One region of the Pseudoalteromonas sp. SG45-3 genome, then DNA from elsewhere that is predicted to be linked to it. Evidence: riboswitches for the same ligand, from Rfam matches in the RefSeq annotation. Region 1 holds a riboswitch; the other holds the start of a gene.
What was found. A riboswitch is a leader RNA that binds a small molecule or an ion and turns the genes downstream of it on or off. The one in region 1 is predicted to bind lysine.
Positions count from the first base shown of each region.

Region 2: linked by a shared signal. The riboswitch ahead of dapA (4-hydroxy-tetrahydrodipicolinate synthase) and the one ahead of lysC (lysine-sensitive aspartokinase 3) in region 1 are both predicted to bind lysine.

Region 1 covers NZ_JACJEN010000005.1:175,259-183,365, forward strand. The annotation lists gene H5126_RS08385 (sodium-dependent transporter) at 1-1,132, opposite strand, end outside; gene H5126_RS08390 (4'-phosphopantetheinyl transferase superfamily protein) at 1,274-2,041, shown strand; gene lysC (lysine-sensitive aspartokinase 3) at 2,079-3,470, opposite strand; lysine riboswitch at 3,546-3,718, opposite strand; gene nhaD (sodium:proton antiporter NhaD) at 3,820-5,067, opposite strand; gene H5126_RS08405 (hypothetical protein) at 5,290-6,561, shown strand; gene H5126_RS08410 (condensin complex protein MksE) at 6,565-7,113, shown strand; gene H5126_RS08415 (ATPase) at 7,110-8,107, shown strand, end outside.
Region 2 covers NZ_JACJEN010000009.1:48,832-56,938, forward strand. The annotation lists gene H5126_RS12065 (bifunctional GNAT family N-acetyltransferase/hotdog fold thioesterase) at 1-652, shown strand, start outside; gene H5126_RS12070 (phospholipase A) at 724-1,758, opposite strand; gene H5126_RS12075 (succinylglutamate desuccinylase/aspartoacylase family protein) at 2,137-3,258, opposite strand; gene H5126_RS12080 (PLP-dependent decarboxylase) at 3,264-4,469, opposite strand; gene H5126_RS12085 (2,3,4,5-tetrahydropyridine-2,6-dicarboxylate N-succinyltransferase) at 4,469-5,209, opposite strand; gene dapA (4-hydroxy-tetrahydrodipicolinate synthase) at 5,225-6,109, opposite strand; lysine riboswitch at 6,300-6,500, opposite strand; gene H5126_RS12095 (DNA-3-methyladenine glycosylase I) at 6,692-7,387, shown strand; gene H5126_RS12100 (YdiU family protein) at 7,399-8,107, shown strand, end outside.

The DNA.
Region 1 (8,107 bases):
TGACTAAGCCAAATAACCAATCAAAATTTAGTATAATTGCGCTTGCACACACAAGTACAACGGCGCTCACTGCCCACGTTGCTTTGGTGCGACTAACGTTATGGTTTTCGACTAAAAACGCTACCGGAATTTCAGTCGTCGATATAGTTGACGTAACCGATGCGATAGACATTAATACAAAAAATAATAAACCAACTAATAAACCAATTTCGCCCATGGTGCTAAATAGCTCAGGTAAAATAGCAAAAATTAGCTGCCCTTCACCAATCAGTTTACCACCACTAAATACTTCAACACCGTTGTGCTGCGCCACATAAATAGCAGGAATAATGAGTAATCCCGCTAAAAAAGCAACGCCAGTATCAAGTAGTGCAACACCGGCGGTGAGCTTTGGTAAATTAGCATCTGGCTGTAAATACGAGCCGTAAATCATCATACAGCCCACACCTAGTGAGAGCGAAAAGAACGCTTGCCCCATTGCGGCAATAATTAAATTAGGGTCGAGTATTTGGCTAAAATCAGGAATTAAATATGCGGCAAAGCCTTCACTTGCGCCATCGAGTGTTGCAATGTAAGCAATTAAACCAACAAGCAATACGAGCAGCAGTGGCATTAAACGGCGCGACCACGTTTCGATTCCCGACTTAACACCTTTTAAAATAATACTGGCAGTTAAAATAAGCATAAGCGGCGTAAATACAAAATTACGCAGCACTGAGTCGCTATGTAAAAATTCGCTTGCGCCTGTAAAACCTAAAAATGTGGTTATGGGCTCAATAGCATAGGAGAGCATCCACCCTGCTACTATTGAGTAAAAGCTGAGCATGACAACTGCGCCTGCAAGGCCTATGTAACCGGCTGCTGCACCTACTTTACGGTTAGTGCTTTGCCATGCATCGCCCAATGCTTTTACCGGGTTAGCTTGTGCTTTGTGACCTAAATAAAGTTCGGTATACAGCGCAGGAAGCGCAAGTAAAAATATAACAATAAAATAAACCAGTAAAAAAGCACCGCCGCCATGGTTGGCCGCTTGCGTAGGAAAACCCCAAATATTACCCAAACCCACTGCTGCGCCAGCAGCGGCTAAAACAAAACCAAGTCGGCTTTGAAACCCATCACGCACTTGTGCCATACATCTACAAATCTGTTATTATTTTGATTATTGTGAATTAAACCATATTTCATGCCAGCTGAGTAATAAAATTGTACCCAGCCTTTATTAGTGGCGTTAACCGCTCACAATATCAGCGACTTCTTTTGCTTTAGGGCTTTTATGACTGAACACTTTTTTAAAAACGCCTTGAGTATTACTTCAACTCAATTGGCAAATTTGTCTTTTGCGAGTAACAGTATTTTATTATTTAATGCTAAAACACTTGAGCTTAGTGACTTTAATTTGCCCGATTGCTTAAGCCCATTTGAATTAACTATTATAAACCGCCGTAAAAGCCCACAAGCTAAGCAAGAGTATTTAGCAACGCGGTTATTGTTAAAACACCTTATTAAAGTAACGCAGCCACAACATGCGCACGTAGCCCTTAATAAAATGAGTACCGAATTTGACGAAGCAAGCTCAAAGCTGCAAATACATGTAAGTGGTGATGTTATAAATACCTGTATTTCACACTCGCATGGTTTAGTTGGGGTCGCACTAAATTTTGATAAAAGTGAGTTTGGTTTTGATATTGAAAAAGTAAGCCTAAAGCGCCCATTTGAAAAGCTCGCTAAGCATTTTTATCATAATGATGAAATTACACTTATCACCAAGCCCACTAATACCCAAGCCCAAGCAGATACGTTTTTTAGAATTTGGACATTAAAAGAGTCATTTGCTAAAGCCACCAGCCGCCCTATTGCAAAGTTACTTAGCCCTAATGTGTTTGACGAATTACATAGTGCAAAGCTGAGTGCTTGCAGTAATCGCGTTACTGTAGCTGATAGCAATGACAGTAATGTTTGTTTTGATGTGAGTGTGGTGCATAAAAAAAGCATCGACTGGCGATGCTTTTTATTAAATGACTTTATTAATCAATTTTGTTAAGTGATTTTACTGGGTAATTTTCCTGAATAACCGTTATTTACGCAGCAAAATCATTTTCTAATAAACGGCTATGAATAGACTGTACTACGTTATCTGACTCAGTTTGCTCTACTAAAAAGCACAGGTTGTGCTTACTAGCACCGTGACAAATTAATCGAATGTTAAAGTCTTTTAGTACACTCATTAAGTTCATTTCGTGTTGGCGTAATTGAATCTCAGAGCCAATAAGTGCCACCAATGTTAGGTTGTTTTCTACCGAAACATGGCAAAACTCTGCAAGCTTATCTAGGCATTTTTGATCAAGCTCTGGGCGCGAGGCGTTTTGCGCGTTATCAAGCGTTATAGCCACACTGATTTCTGATGTAGTTACCAAATCTACCGATATATTGTATTCACTTAATAGTGTAAATACGCGTGCTAAAAAGCCGCTTGCTAGTAGCATTTCTGGGCTTTTAAGCGTAAGCAATATTTGGTTTTTACGTTGGGTTACTGCGCGTATACCTGGTTGCTGCGATTTTTCGCGCTCAATCCACGTACCGCCACGCTCTGGCTCGCGGCTAGAACCTACAAACACGTTAATGTGGCTACGACTCGCTGGTAAAATAGTTGCTGGGTGTAATACTTTTGCGCCAAAGGTTGCCATTTCAGCGGCTTCGTCAAAACTTAAGCGTGCAATAGGCGTCGCTTTTGCGCACAAACGCGGGTCGGTGCTAAAAATGCCCACTACGTCGGTCCAAATATGCACACTTTTAGCGTTAATCGCTTCAGCTAGTAATGCAGCGCTGTAGTCTGAACCACCACGTCCTAGCGTTGTGGTGTGACCGTATTCGTCACTACCAATAAATCCCTGAGTTACAATTACTTGAGCGTCTAATAACGGAATTAAATGCTCTTTAGCAGCTTGCGCTGTGGCTGCAACATTGGGCGTTGCTTTACCAAATTGGCTGTCGGTTTTAAGCACCTTGCGCACATCAAAGCGATCGGCATTTAAACCTTGTAAACGCAGTACCTGAGCAAACAAATACGACGATAAACGCTCACCAAAGCTAAGTAGCTCGTCGTGTTGCTGATCGGTTGTTAGTGGCTCTTGAGCCAATGTTTGAAATGCTTTTAGGGTTTCGTTAAAGCCAACCGCTAAATCGGCATCTAGCGATAATTCATCTATAATAGTTTGTTGAATAGCAAGCACGCCATTTATGTGTTCTTGGCGCTCACTAGGAGTAATGCTTGATTTACACAGTGCAACTAAGTGATTAGTTACGCCGGCACTGGCGCTCACGGCAACAATACGTACGCTTTTATCTGCAACAATAATTTCGCTACAGCGACTCATCGCTTCAAAATTTGCAACACTTGTTCCACCAAATTTGGCAACGATGTAATCTGATTTTGCGCCTGATACTGTTTGTGGCACTGATTGGGTAGTCATTTAGTCTCCTTTCGCGGTATCCAAACCGCAATAAAACAAGAAGAACTTGGCAAAGGAATGCTTGAAGATAAGTCCACTGCCAGAAGCTCTCCACCTATATTGGTGACAGTTTTGAGGATTCAGCCCCATAAACCGAAAAACAATGACGACGTACCATTATTTCCCTCGGCGAGTACTTCCCTCCTTAATGATCATCGGCTTTCGTCGCCTAACATTAAGTACCTAAGTATCGCACCTCTTCTGAATGCTTTATTAACCAGTGGCTAATAAAACAAAACCCCACTAAGTAGCGGGGCTTTGAAAGTTATCGTTTAGACGTCTAGCTGTCAAGCATTTAATAATTTATGAGTTAAATAAAACTGCCCATGTAATACGAGCCCGCATATCCAACCGTGTAACAAATTAATAAATGCAGCGATAAACGCAAGTAGCTCATAAAGGTAAGCGCTTTAACTTTACTCATGGCAATAATGCCCGCAGCCGAACCAATAATAAGCATTGAACCGCCCACACCCGTTGCATACGTAAACGACAACCAATGTTGTTGGCTCATTACTATATTGGCTTTTAATAATGCAGCGGTAAGCGGTACGTTATCGACCCCAGCTGATAATATGCCCATTAAGTAGTTTGCGTATTCTGGTGCCATTACCGTGTATAGATCGGTAAATTTACTCAACATACCAATTTCTTTAAGTGCACCTACAAGTAAAAGTACGCCTACAAAAAACAATAATGTGTCGTATTCTATATCGCGAACAAAATCGATTATGTCTTTGTTTATGTCTTTTTTACGCATTAAAAATTGCGCCACTAAAAACATCACTGATAAGCCAAACAAAAAGGTTAATAGAGGCGGTACGCTGTAAATTACACTCAGCGTAAGTGTGCTCACTACGGTAGATAAAAATATAACAGCAATGGTTATGTCGGTTTTTTCAATGCGGGTTTTACCTGCACTAGCAAACTCAACACGCCCTTTCATACCTATAGACAGTAACGCGGCAAGCAGCATAACGCTTGCAAGTGCTGGCGCTATAAGTAGTAATAAATGAGCAATGGTTACTTTGCCATCTAAAAATATCATTAGTGTGGTTACGTCACCTGTTATTAGCGATACCCCACCTGAGTTAACTCCAAACACAATAAGCGTGGCGTATTTAATGAGTTTTTTAGGTTCAAGCTTTAACGACATAACAACCGCAAGCGATATAAGCGTCGCTGTTACGTTATCTGAAATCGACGAAAACAAAAACGCAAAACCACCCACCAAAAACATGAGCTTTTTTTCGCTAATACTTTTTGGCATAACACGGTGCACAATATTTTCTATAAACCCCTTTGAATTTAAATACGCGACAAAGGTCATTGCAGCCATTAAAAATAGCCATAGCGAGGCAATTTCTAAAATATTTTCATTTAAAAGATGTTGAATCGTATCGGGGCTTTGCCCGTGTAGGGGGTATATAAAAAGAAGAATCCAGCAAAGCGTACCAAAAAACAGCGTGGTTTTAGCTTTATTGACATGGATTATATCTTCTATAACGATCAGTAAAAATGCAATCGCTATCAGGGTTAGAATAATCGAGGAAACCATGGTAGTTAAACAACCTTTGATATAGTTTTAAAGAACACACAAATAACATTCCATTTCATGTGCCTATTTTCGGCGCGAATTTTAGCACTGCCTCTATGCAAAAACTATTATTAAATGGTCTTAAAAACGAATACTATATACAAACAAGATTAATTAAAAATACGTAATAATGAGTCTTCTAAAAGAACTCAATAATAAAATACTAGGATGTTGTAACCCCTTATGATCCCAGCTAAAAAGCTGCTAAACACCATAACCGAACATTGGGGTGTATTAGAGCTATTATTTAAACGTTTTAAAATGGCTGACTTTAGCCTAAAAGACGTACAAAACGCGATTAAGCAAAAGCAGTCTACGTGGTCAAACGAACGCATTTATAAAGAAACAAATCGTTTGTTAAACCAAGATATTTTAATTCCACTGGCTAAATCCTCTCAGCTTGAAATAAATCGTGCTATTGCTGATTTTGCTACTTTTTTACTGCAAGAAGAGCATTTAGGTTTAGCGCAAGAAATTAGCGTATTAGTAGAGGACCTAGCTCGTTTAGGTAACCGCTTAGATAACGCTGGCGAAATAGAAGACTTTGACGATTTGCGCCGCTACAGCCGCATTATGGATGATCGGGTGCGTAAAATAATGAAGCTCTATACGCACAACGAAAACGCTATTTTAAACATTGTGGAACAAGCCAAATCAAATAATGCAGTGCAATCGCTGCAAAAGCGTTATAAAGCGGTAATAGAAGCCTTTGACGAATACATAGAGCCAATGCTTGAAATGGTTGATATTCGTGGTGAATTTCATGCGTGTTTTACCCTCATTGAAGAGCAAATAAGTAAGCAAATACTGCACATTGAGCGCTCAGGTAAAGCGTATAACGACAAACGTATGCTGGAGCAATTACGTACCCGTATACTCGAAATGCATTTAATGGGCCGAGAAAGCTTACGTAAAAGTGCCGATATGCTTATGCCACTGCGCGAGGAGCTACGCCGTAATAACTTAATTACTCGCCAAGCAGCCAAAGTACTTGGGCTTGTACGTAAAAATGGCGTAGACAACATGCTAAGTGCTGTGCAGCCACATTTTGTGAGCGACGCGCAGCGATATTCGCTTGGTCAGCAACGCCATATTGTGGCTTACATGGCAAGCTTGGTTGAATTTGAACACGAAGAATACCAATTGCCTGACCAGCAAGACGTGCCTGCATTTGTTACGCCTAATATTCCTGACTACAACGATGTTAAAACCAGCTTTGCTAAGCGCTTTAATAAAAAACGCAAAAAGCCGCAGCCCTTGCTGCAATTTTTAGACGAAAGCTATCCAGATCTCGATGCCGACGAAATGCTATTTTTGTATCAAAAATTAGTCAGCGACAGCGATATTAAAATAATTCAAAGCGATGAAAAAGCCCGCGTAAAAATTGCCGGTCAGCACTTTTCTTTATATCCATTTAATTCAGAGCCTCAGCCAGATTCAAAGGCAGGTAAATAAACCATGACACACATAAACTTAGACGAGCTAACCCATCTACAAGCCATTAATAAAAAATTAGTAGCGGGTTATCACATTTGCGAGCAAGACAACGTAATGTGGCAAGAGCTTGACCAACACATAGAAGACTACACCGCCCTATTTACCGCCCTAGGTAACGATTTAAAACACGACAGCCGTGGCTTTTATTATTTTGGTAGCGACGAAAGTACGCCAAATATGGGCAAAATATCTCGCGCTATCGCGCTCACCATTTACATTTTAATTGAGCACTACGCCAATACGGGTAAAGACCCAATGCGCGCATTGTTTGACGACGTAAACGATTTAGAGCTTATGCAAACGCTGGTGCAAATTAACAAACATTTGTTTGATCAGCTTGAGATATTTTCGGGATCGGATTTGCGTAAAGACGTTTACCTGCGCATGGTGCGCTTAGGTTTAGCCCGTGAAGTAGAAGGCGGCTTTATGCTACAAGCGCCAATTCACCGCTACATAGATGCACTCATGGAAGTAAACGAAGAAACCTACATTACAGAGGACGAGGAATGAAAAATCTATACGGACTAAGCAAACTCGCCCTACTTAACACCGCAGGCTATGCAAAATGTGTGATCCCGCTTGATAAAAGCAGCTCTATTTGCGCGCCCAATAACACCGGTAAAAGCTCGGTTATTAACGCCCTGCAGTTTCCGCTTATTAACGATTTGCGCTTAACAGAATGGGACGGACACGATTTAGATGAAACCCGTAAGTTTTATTTTTCATCCGATCAGTCCTACATTTTACTAGAAGCTAACTTGCCTCATGGCTCGGTAGTAATTGGAGTTGCAGGCCTTGGTAAAATTGCCGGTTACGCGCATCAGTACTTTTGTTATCAAGGAAAGCTTGATTTAGAACTGTACACGCAAGGTAAAACTATTATTAAATTTACCAAGCTGTTCAACCATTTAAAATCGCTTAACTACAACCCTATTGAGCTTAAAGCACAAGAGTTAAATGCGCTATTGACTGGCGGCGCAACCCCATTTGACGGCGATATTAACCTAAAAATGATCCCGCTTAATAATGTCCAAGACTCCTCTATTTATAAAGAAATATTTAGACGTATTCTTAACTTACATAAATTGGGCGCAAGCGACGTAAAACGCTTTATGCTACGCGTGTTTGAACGCCATATGTCAAACTCTAAGGTCGACTTTTATGAAGTATGGCGTCGCTCGTTTGATAAAGTAAACCGCTCAAAACGCGAATTAAAAGCCCTTGAGTCAATGCAAGAGCCAATAGCAGCGCTTGAATCAATGCTTGAAAACCAAACCGTGCTTAAAGGTAAATTAGCCGCATACGCACCTAAAATTGACCAAGCACTGATTGATTTTGATACCTATCAAGAATCGCAACTTAATGAGCTGGGTATAGCCCTTGAAGATATAGAGCACGAAAAACACGAGTTTGAGCAAAAACAAAGCCTATACGTACAGCAATCGCGTGATATAGAGCGCAGACAAACTCAAATTGAGCAGTGGTTTTTAGATTACGATGCGCT
Region 2 (8,107 bases), on a different contig from region 1:
TAACCAGCATATTGGTAGTCGCTTACTGCACGAGCTTGAAAAAATTGCATGGGTTCAAAACGCAGGTGAGCTTGTATTGTTTGCACGCGAACGAGCGCTTGAATTTTATAAACGCCACGGTTACGAATTAAAAGAAAAAGCGCACTTAGCTTATGGCGATGTACAACACTTTAAAATGGTAAAGCAAAAACCGTCTGAGCCAGGTTGGTTTCGTCACCCTAATTGGACGCAAGTACTACAAAATACGTGGCGTGAGTCTATTCCAATTAGTGACGCGATGGGGATTAAGGTAGAAAGCTATACCGATTGGCAATTTACAACCAGCGCCGACCTAGACGCTAACTTAAACCTACATAACACTATGTTTGCAGGTTCTATTTATAGCTTGGCCACGCTAACAGGTTGGGGCGCTACGTACTTAGCACTTAAAGAAGCTGGGCTTGAAGGTAATATTGTATTAGCCGATGCTAACATTAAGTACTTAAAACCGCTTACTACCGACCCACGTGGTTGTGTTGATATACAAACCTGTAAGGGCAAGTTAAGCGATTTAGAAACCGACGGTAAAGCAAGTTACGTAGTGCCAGTAACTATTTACGATGGTGATAACGTGGTTGCAGAATTTGAAGGGCAGTTTGTAGTAAAAAAATAACTGTTTAGCTGTTCAAAACACAAAAAAGCCAAGCAATGCTTGGCTTTTTTGTGCGTAAAACTTAGGGAGTATTACAGCAAATCGGTTAATAATATACCGACACCAATACGTTCTACATCCGCATTGTAATCAATTAAGCTTTCGCCATAACCGTTAAAGTATTGTGCATAACCACGAACGCGACCCCATAAAGGAAACGACCAGTCGAGTTGAATTGCACCACGATTATCTGAATTTAAATTGTTACGCGTCATAAAGCTAAATTCATGGTCATGAAAACGATACGCGCCGCTAAATTCGAAGTAACCCATGTATTTGTATATGTCTGGGTTGTCGTCGCCATTGGCTTCTAAAATATCTTCTTTTTCGTCCTCAGCTATTCGGTACCAAGGTTTAAAGCTAAAAACAAAGCCTCTGTTTTCCCAAATGAAGTCTGCGTAAATACGGTTCCACGAACGTGAGTTTGGTTGGCTTCGACCATTTGATTGATGCGAAATACCTAATGCGATTGCCATTTCGTCGCCCCATAATACGTTTTCTGGGTCGAGGTAATTTATCCAAAATATTTCTGGTTCGTAGTTGGTCTCACGAAATGGAGACGAAATTTCTGAGTTATAAATTTGCCAATATGATTGCAGTGTAAAGCCAAAAAATATGGCTTGGTCTTTATCCGAAAAATCATCGTAAAGAGGCACTTTTATCGATAGCTGATATTTGGCTTCTAGGTTGTCGAGCGGTTCGCCGTCGTTATCATCTGTTAGTGCATCAAAACCATCAAAAGGGCGATCGTTTGGGTGTGATACGTACGAAAGCGGTAAAATATAGTTACGCTTATGTGGCGTAATTACATTTCTATTTTTTTTACCTACTTCTTCACGGGCTTGGCGTTTATCAAGCGCGGTAAGTTGTTTATTTTCTTCAAGAGCTGAACACTTTTTACGAAGATCGTCTAATGTCTGTTTACCATCTCCGCCAATTACCTCATTTAAAATACACTGTTTTACAAGCTCGATGTCGTTATCTTGCTCGTTTGTAGCAACTTCTTCTTGTGCGAAGGTAGCGGTACTAATTAAAGCAGAAAGAGTTATCCAGTGGCGCCAGCTCATTGTAATTCCTTGTGAGTTTGGGTTGTTGTATGCGTTAATTTAATTATAACGTCTTTTTACATATGTAACGGTGAACTTTTACTGAATTTGTATTTATAACAAGGTCTATACGTATACAAAGTAAGTATAGATCAAAAGAAAAGCGGCCTAAGCCGCTTTTCTAATGCAAATTAACTATTTTAGTTAATTTATACCAATTTTATTAAAAACATGATCATTCTAGCGTATTAAATAGCTCACTAACTACGTTAAAAATTATTTATATAGAACAACTATGTACCATAATTTTAGCCTTGTTATTAAGCTATTTCCTTATCGCTATAATAGATCACTAATTTAATGCAATTGGTATTACTCTCACGCAATGAGAAGGGTGAGCTAAAGCTCAAATATGTTAGTAAAAAACTTATAAAGCTCGGTACCTTGATTAACACTCGCTGAGGCAAAGTGCAAAATAGCAATTGCATCGCAATCAAGAGTAAGTGTTTGCAATGGTTGCTCACTTAAGTAGCGCTCCATGCGTAAAATATTGGCAATAGGCTCACCAGCTTTAATGTGCCCGCCAAGTGGGGCTAAGTATTCAACCATGCCGCCAATAGGGGCGTAATAGGCAAAGTAGTCATCTAAATTACATGCATAACGGGTCATATTAGCTGGCGTATGCGGTGCGTTTTGTAATACGCCTTTGTGATTTAAGTAACTTAAAATGCTGTTTGCATCGTTTAATGCTTCTTTTAAGTCTATTTTTTCTTGGCTGCCTAGCTCTACAGTAAATGCTTCTACAGGTATTGATAATTCGCGGCCTTGTCCGCTAAGCGCATCACTTAAATGCCACCATGGGCAAAAGTTAGCTTCATCCATAGCGCCGTCAAAATCACTAGGAATAAGCAATACATGTTCAATATTAAAGTAACGTGCGCTGTCGGTTGCATAGGTTGGGCAGTACAGATGCTTGCTTGAAATAGGGCCTGTGTGTAAATCGAGTACTATATCAGCTTGATGAGCGAGCTTTTGTAAGTTAAGCGCAATGCGTTTACCCGTATTGAGTAAATAAGCAGGGCCGTTAAGTTTGCTGTCTACTTCGTCAATAAGTGCCTGTTTGAAGTTACTTTTTAATGTAGCGTCGTCATACTGAGTATGATTTTGTGCAAACTGTGCCACTAAATTTTTATTGTAGTGATACATGCGATTCCAATTAGTGCCCGTAATCGGATCGAACCTGCCAAGGGTAAACTCGCCAGATTTTTGATTACAGCCAATCGGATTTGCATAAGGTACAAGGGTAATATCGCCACTAAGTTTAAGGTGTTTTAATTGCTCAAGCAGCTGAAAAATAACTGCGTTACCTTGCACTTCAGCGCCATGCATATTGGCCTGAATGTAAACACTTGGCCCTGTGCCATCACCTTTTAAACGATACACAGGAATTGTAAGCGGTAAGCCGTTTGCAACTTCCCCTACTACAATGTTCTCTTGGCTAATGTGTGTTGTATTACTCATACTTGTTACCTTAAATAATGGCTGGCATTTTCGGCTTGGCGAACACAGGTAAGTGTACCGTTTTGCAAGGTGTACTCAGCAGCTAGCTCATGGCATAAAAAATACGGCATACTTTCGGTAAAGCCGTAAGCACCGCATTGGCTAAACACTAGCCAGTCGTGCTCATTTAAATCGCTTGGTAAGTTATGTTCACCCAAGCAATCAAGCGCTGTACAAAGTGGGCCGTATAAAGTGACCGCTTGAGTTTTAGCACTGGATTCACGCAGTAATGCAGCAGGAAAGTCTTGGCTGGTAACAGCAGGGCGTAATAAGTGATTTATACCGCCGCTTAAAATTACTTGCTGTTGATTATAGTTTTGTTTGCGCTCTACTACTGGGTTTGCGTAATGACCGCATTCGCCCACGGCATAGCGACCAAGTTCCATCCATAGCTCTTCTACACCCGCATCATTTTTAATTTTAGCGAGCGCAGCAATTAAGTCATCCCAATCAAGTGTTGCTTCGTTTTGTGTATAAGGAATACCTAAACCGCCACCTAAATCTAAAATCTTAAGGCTAATATTTAAATCGCTGGCAAGTTGGCTAAGAGGTGCAATCATTTGTGACCACAAGTCGCTTAGTTTTTGCGTGCTAAGCATGTTGCCCCACTGAAAAATATGCAGGCCGTCGAACTTAAGTGCAGGGTAGTCAGCTACATTGAGTGCTTGCCATTCATTACAACCCAAACCAAACGGCGTAAGGCTGTCGCCGCCCAGTGGGTTTTTTTCACCTTCAGGCCAGCGTAATTGTACACGCAGTAATACTTGTAACTGCGTGTTTTGTAGTTGTGCTTGTTGGTTTAACCAACGTACTTGATTGAGGCTTTCTGCTACGAATATACGCACGCCGCGCTCAATAAAGTGTTTTATTTGTTTAGGGCTTTTTGCAGGCCCTGTGTTGAGCACGCGCTGCGAGCTAATACCTTGTGCTAGTACTTGCTCAAGCTCACCTTTACTTGCTACGTCAAAATTAAAGCCAGCACTGTCTAAGCTTTGAATAATTTTAGACAGTGGATTTGCTTTTACCGCGTACCACAGTTTTACATCGGTTTGCGCAACTAAACGTGCAAGATGCGCGTTTAGTTGATCTAAATCGTAAACAAAAAAAGGTGTATCAAGTTGTTGTGTAATTGTATTTACAGCGGTTTTGATAGGCGTGCTCAAAAAGCTCATTATCGTAAAACCTCTTCAAGTAATAATGATGCATCGCTTTTTTCGTCGCGGTATTTAACTATTAACGCACACGACATGCTTAGGCCTTGCTCGCGCGCCCACTCGTTTGACGCAGGGCGAGAGCCTGGTATTACAATAGCGTACTCAGGGATTGGCTCGCCTTTATCTAGTTGGCGCTCGTTTACGCAGTCGTATACCGGAATAGTTGCTGATAAACGCACGCCAGGGGCAAGTACTGCACCTTTTTTAATAACTACACCTTCAACAATAATACAGCCAGCGCCAATAAATGCGTCGTCTTCTACAACTACTGGGCTTGCACCAATAGGCTCAAGTACACCACCAAGCTGAACTGCAGCACTTAAATGTACGTTTTTACCTACTTGTGCACACGAGCCAACTAATGCGTGGCTATCTACCATTGTGCCTTCGTCGATATATGCACCAATGTTTACATACGCTGGTGGCATAATAATCGTGCCTTTAGCAACATAAGCACCACGGCGAACACTAGAGCCACCCGGCACCATACGTACGCCATCATCAGTACTAAATTCTTGTGGAGCTAAGTTATGTTTATCAACAAAACCACCTGCAAACTCAGTATTAGTGCCATTTTTGAAGGCATCCAAAATGCCTTGCTTTACTTCTACGTTAGCCTGCCATTGGCCGCTTTCGTTTTGCGATGCTGCGCGTACTGCGCCCGATTCTAAATTATTTAATAGTTCTAACCAGCTCATTATAAAAACCTGTATTTAATGCCAAGATAAAATGGTGTTGTTTGCAGTTGTGATGCAATCGGTATGAGTTAACTCAAGGTGTGTTAAAGGTGGACGAAGTTGCGGGCTGCTTAAGCGGCCTTGCAAATGCATCAGTACCTTTACGGGAATAGGGTTTGCGACAGCAAATAGGCTATTAATAGCGCTTGACCACTGGGCAAATAAATTAGGGTGTTGACCACTTAAACTGCGCTTAACAAACTCGTGAGTTTGTTCAGGCCATGCGTTTGCAGCTACCGACACCAAACCTTTTGCGCCAGCTTGAGCAAAATAAGGCATTAGCGCATCGTCGCCACTAAAAATAGCTAAATTAGGCGCCGCTTGGCGGTAAGCTTCAAACTGAGCAATACTGCCGCTCGCTTCTTTTAACGCCCATAAATTTTTATTTTTTTGTAAGTTTTGAATTGTTGCCACTGGGATGCTAACAGCACTTCGACCCGGTACGTTATAAAGCATACATGGGTGAGCGCTTGCATTTAGTAGGCTTTCAAACCAATGAGTTTGACCTATAGCACCAGGCTTTGCATAAAGCGGTGAGCCAAGTAAAAAGCTATGAATTGGTAGTGTATTACAGTAGTTAACCCACTCAATTTGTTGCTTTAAGTTACTACCGCCCACAGCAACCATGAGTGGTACTGTTGGTTTTAGCTGGCATACGTGTTCAACAATGGCTTTTTGCTCTTTTAGCGTTAGTGCTAAACCTTCGCCCGTACTGCCAAGTAGCAAAATACCGTTATGTGCCGCTTCTTGATCGCTAACCAGCTTAGTTAACGTGTTGTAGTCAACATTGCCGTGTTGATCAAATGGCGTAACGAGCGCGGTCCACAGTGAGTAGTCGTTTAAATTGAAGTTGTTGATCATCTCTCACGAACTTATAATTTGTACCAATTTTATTAAAAACGTGATCATTTTAGCGATAACTAATTTAATGCAATTGGTATTATTCGAAGAGTTAAAAAGCTTTATGGAAGGAGCCGCATTAACGTCGTTCGAACTAATAATTCGAAGAGCGAATGGGCTTAAAATAATAGGGCGCACGGCCTTAATATTTAAGACCAGAAGCTCTCCACCAAACTAACAAGCTGCTTTTTATAAACAGCTATTGGTGACAGTCGCTAGGGTTCAACCTAGTCGCCCGAAATAAACACCTCGCAAAAGTGGTTACTTCTCGGCGTTAATTCCCCTCACGTATGCTCACTGGAGTTTGCGCTCCTAACATACGCTACCTGAATAACGCACCTCTTCTAGCCCTTTGCACCTGTTTGTAGAGTAAAACTTACAAACCTGTGCAATTTTAATAGGGTAATTACGGCGATTAAAGCATTTTAGCCGTCTAGGTGTCAAGCGACTAAATACAGATTAATTCATCGAAAAGAGGGGTGGTTACGTATTAGGTGCTTTTCTCGTACACTAGCAATATAAGTAGTGAGGTATTTAATTAGTATGGAAAAATTTAGCGATATTTATAAGCGAGCGGTAGAGCGAAAAGGCTCTGAAAAAATGCTTAAGTTATTACTTGCAAAACCGCTATCTAAAAAACAACTAAGCACGTTAAGTGACGACGATTGGCTTGAAGAATTTACTCGAAAAGTATTTCAAAGCGGCTTTTATTGGTCAGTCATAAATAATAAGTGGGCAGGCTTTAGAGAGGTTTTTTGGGATTTTAGCGTTGATAAGTTATTAATGATGCCACCCGATATGCTGGAACAAAAAGCAACGGATGAGCGCATTGTTCGTAACTATAAAAAAGTAAAAACAATTACCGAAAATGCTTACATGATCCACGAAATAGCAGGGGAACATGGCAGTTTTAGTCAGTTTGTCGCTAATTGGCCAACAGACGATATTATTGGTTTGTGGGCGTATTTAAAAAAACATGGTTCACGTTTAGGCGGAAATACAGGGCCTTATGCGCTGCGTGCACTTGGTAAAGATACATTTTTGCTATCACGCGATGTAGAGAATTATTTGCGTGCCCATAAAATTATAGACGGCGGCTTACAAACTAAAAAGTCACTAAATGCAGCCCAAGCTTTTTTTAACGAAATGCAAGAGCAAAGTGGCTTAAGTATGCAAGAGTTAAGCTTAATTGTTGCTTATGGCGTAGGTGACAACCGTGTTGGTATAAGTCAGCAATAATAGGAATTACAATGAAATTAGTGCCAAGATACACAGGTGTTGCAGAAAACTTCGCAATAGAAGATTTCCCTGCAAGTGTCGCCTCTCCTCAGTTATTACTGTGGAATGAGAGCTTAGCAAAAGAGTTTAATATTAACGTTGCGGCTGATTTGCGTGCCAGCACTTTTAGCGGTAACGAAAAACAGGCGATTCCTGCAGTAGCACTTGGTTACTCTGGGCACCAATTTGGACATTTTTCACCACGCTTAGGCGATGGACGAGCGCACTTACTGGGCGCTATTAGTGATGATGAAAACCAGTTATGGGATATTCAATTAAAAGGCTCTGGTGCTACTCCTTACTCAAGAGGTGGGGATGGACGTTGCGCACTTGGCCCTGCTATTCGTGAATACGTAATGAGCGAAGCAATGCATGCACTGGGAGTTAAAACCACACGCTGCTTAGCGGTTGTTGGCAGTGGCGAAACGGTTTATCGTAATCCGCCACAAGCAGGGGCTATCGTTACGCGTGTAGCAACGAGCCATATTCGTGTTGGTTCATTTCAATATTTAGCGACGCAAGGCGATGTTGAAGGGCTTAAAAATTTAGCCGATTTAGCTATAGAGCGACACTACCCAGAAATAACCGATACAGGTTCGCAGCGATACTTAGCATTTTTAGGCGCTGTGATTAAAAACCAAGTTAAGCTAGTTGTGAGCTGGATGCGTGTTGGCTTTATTC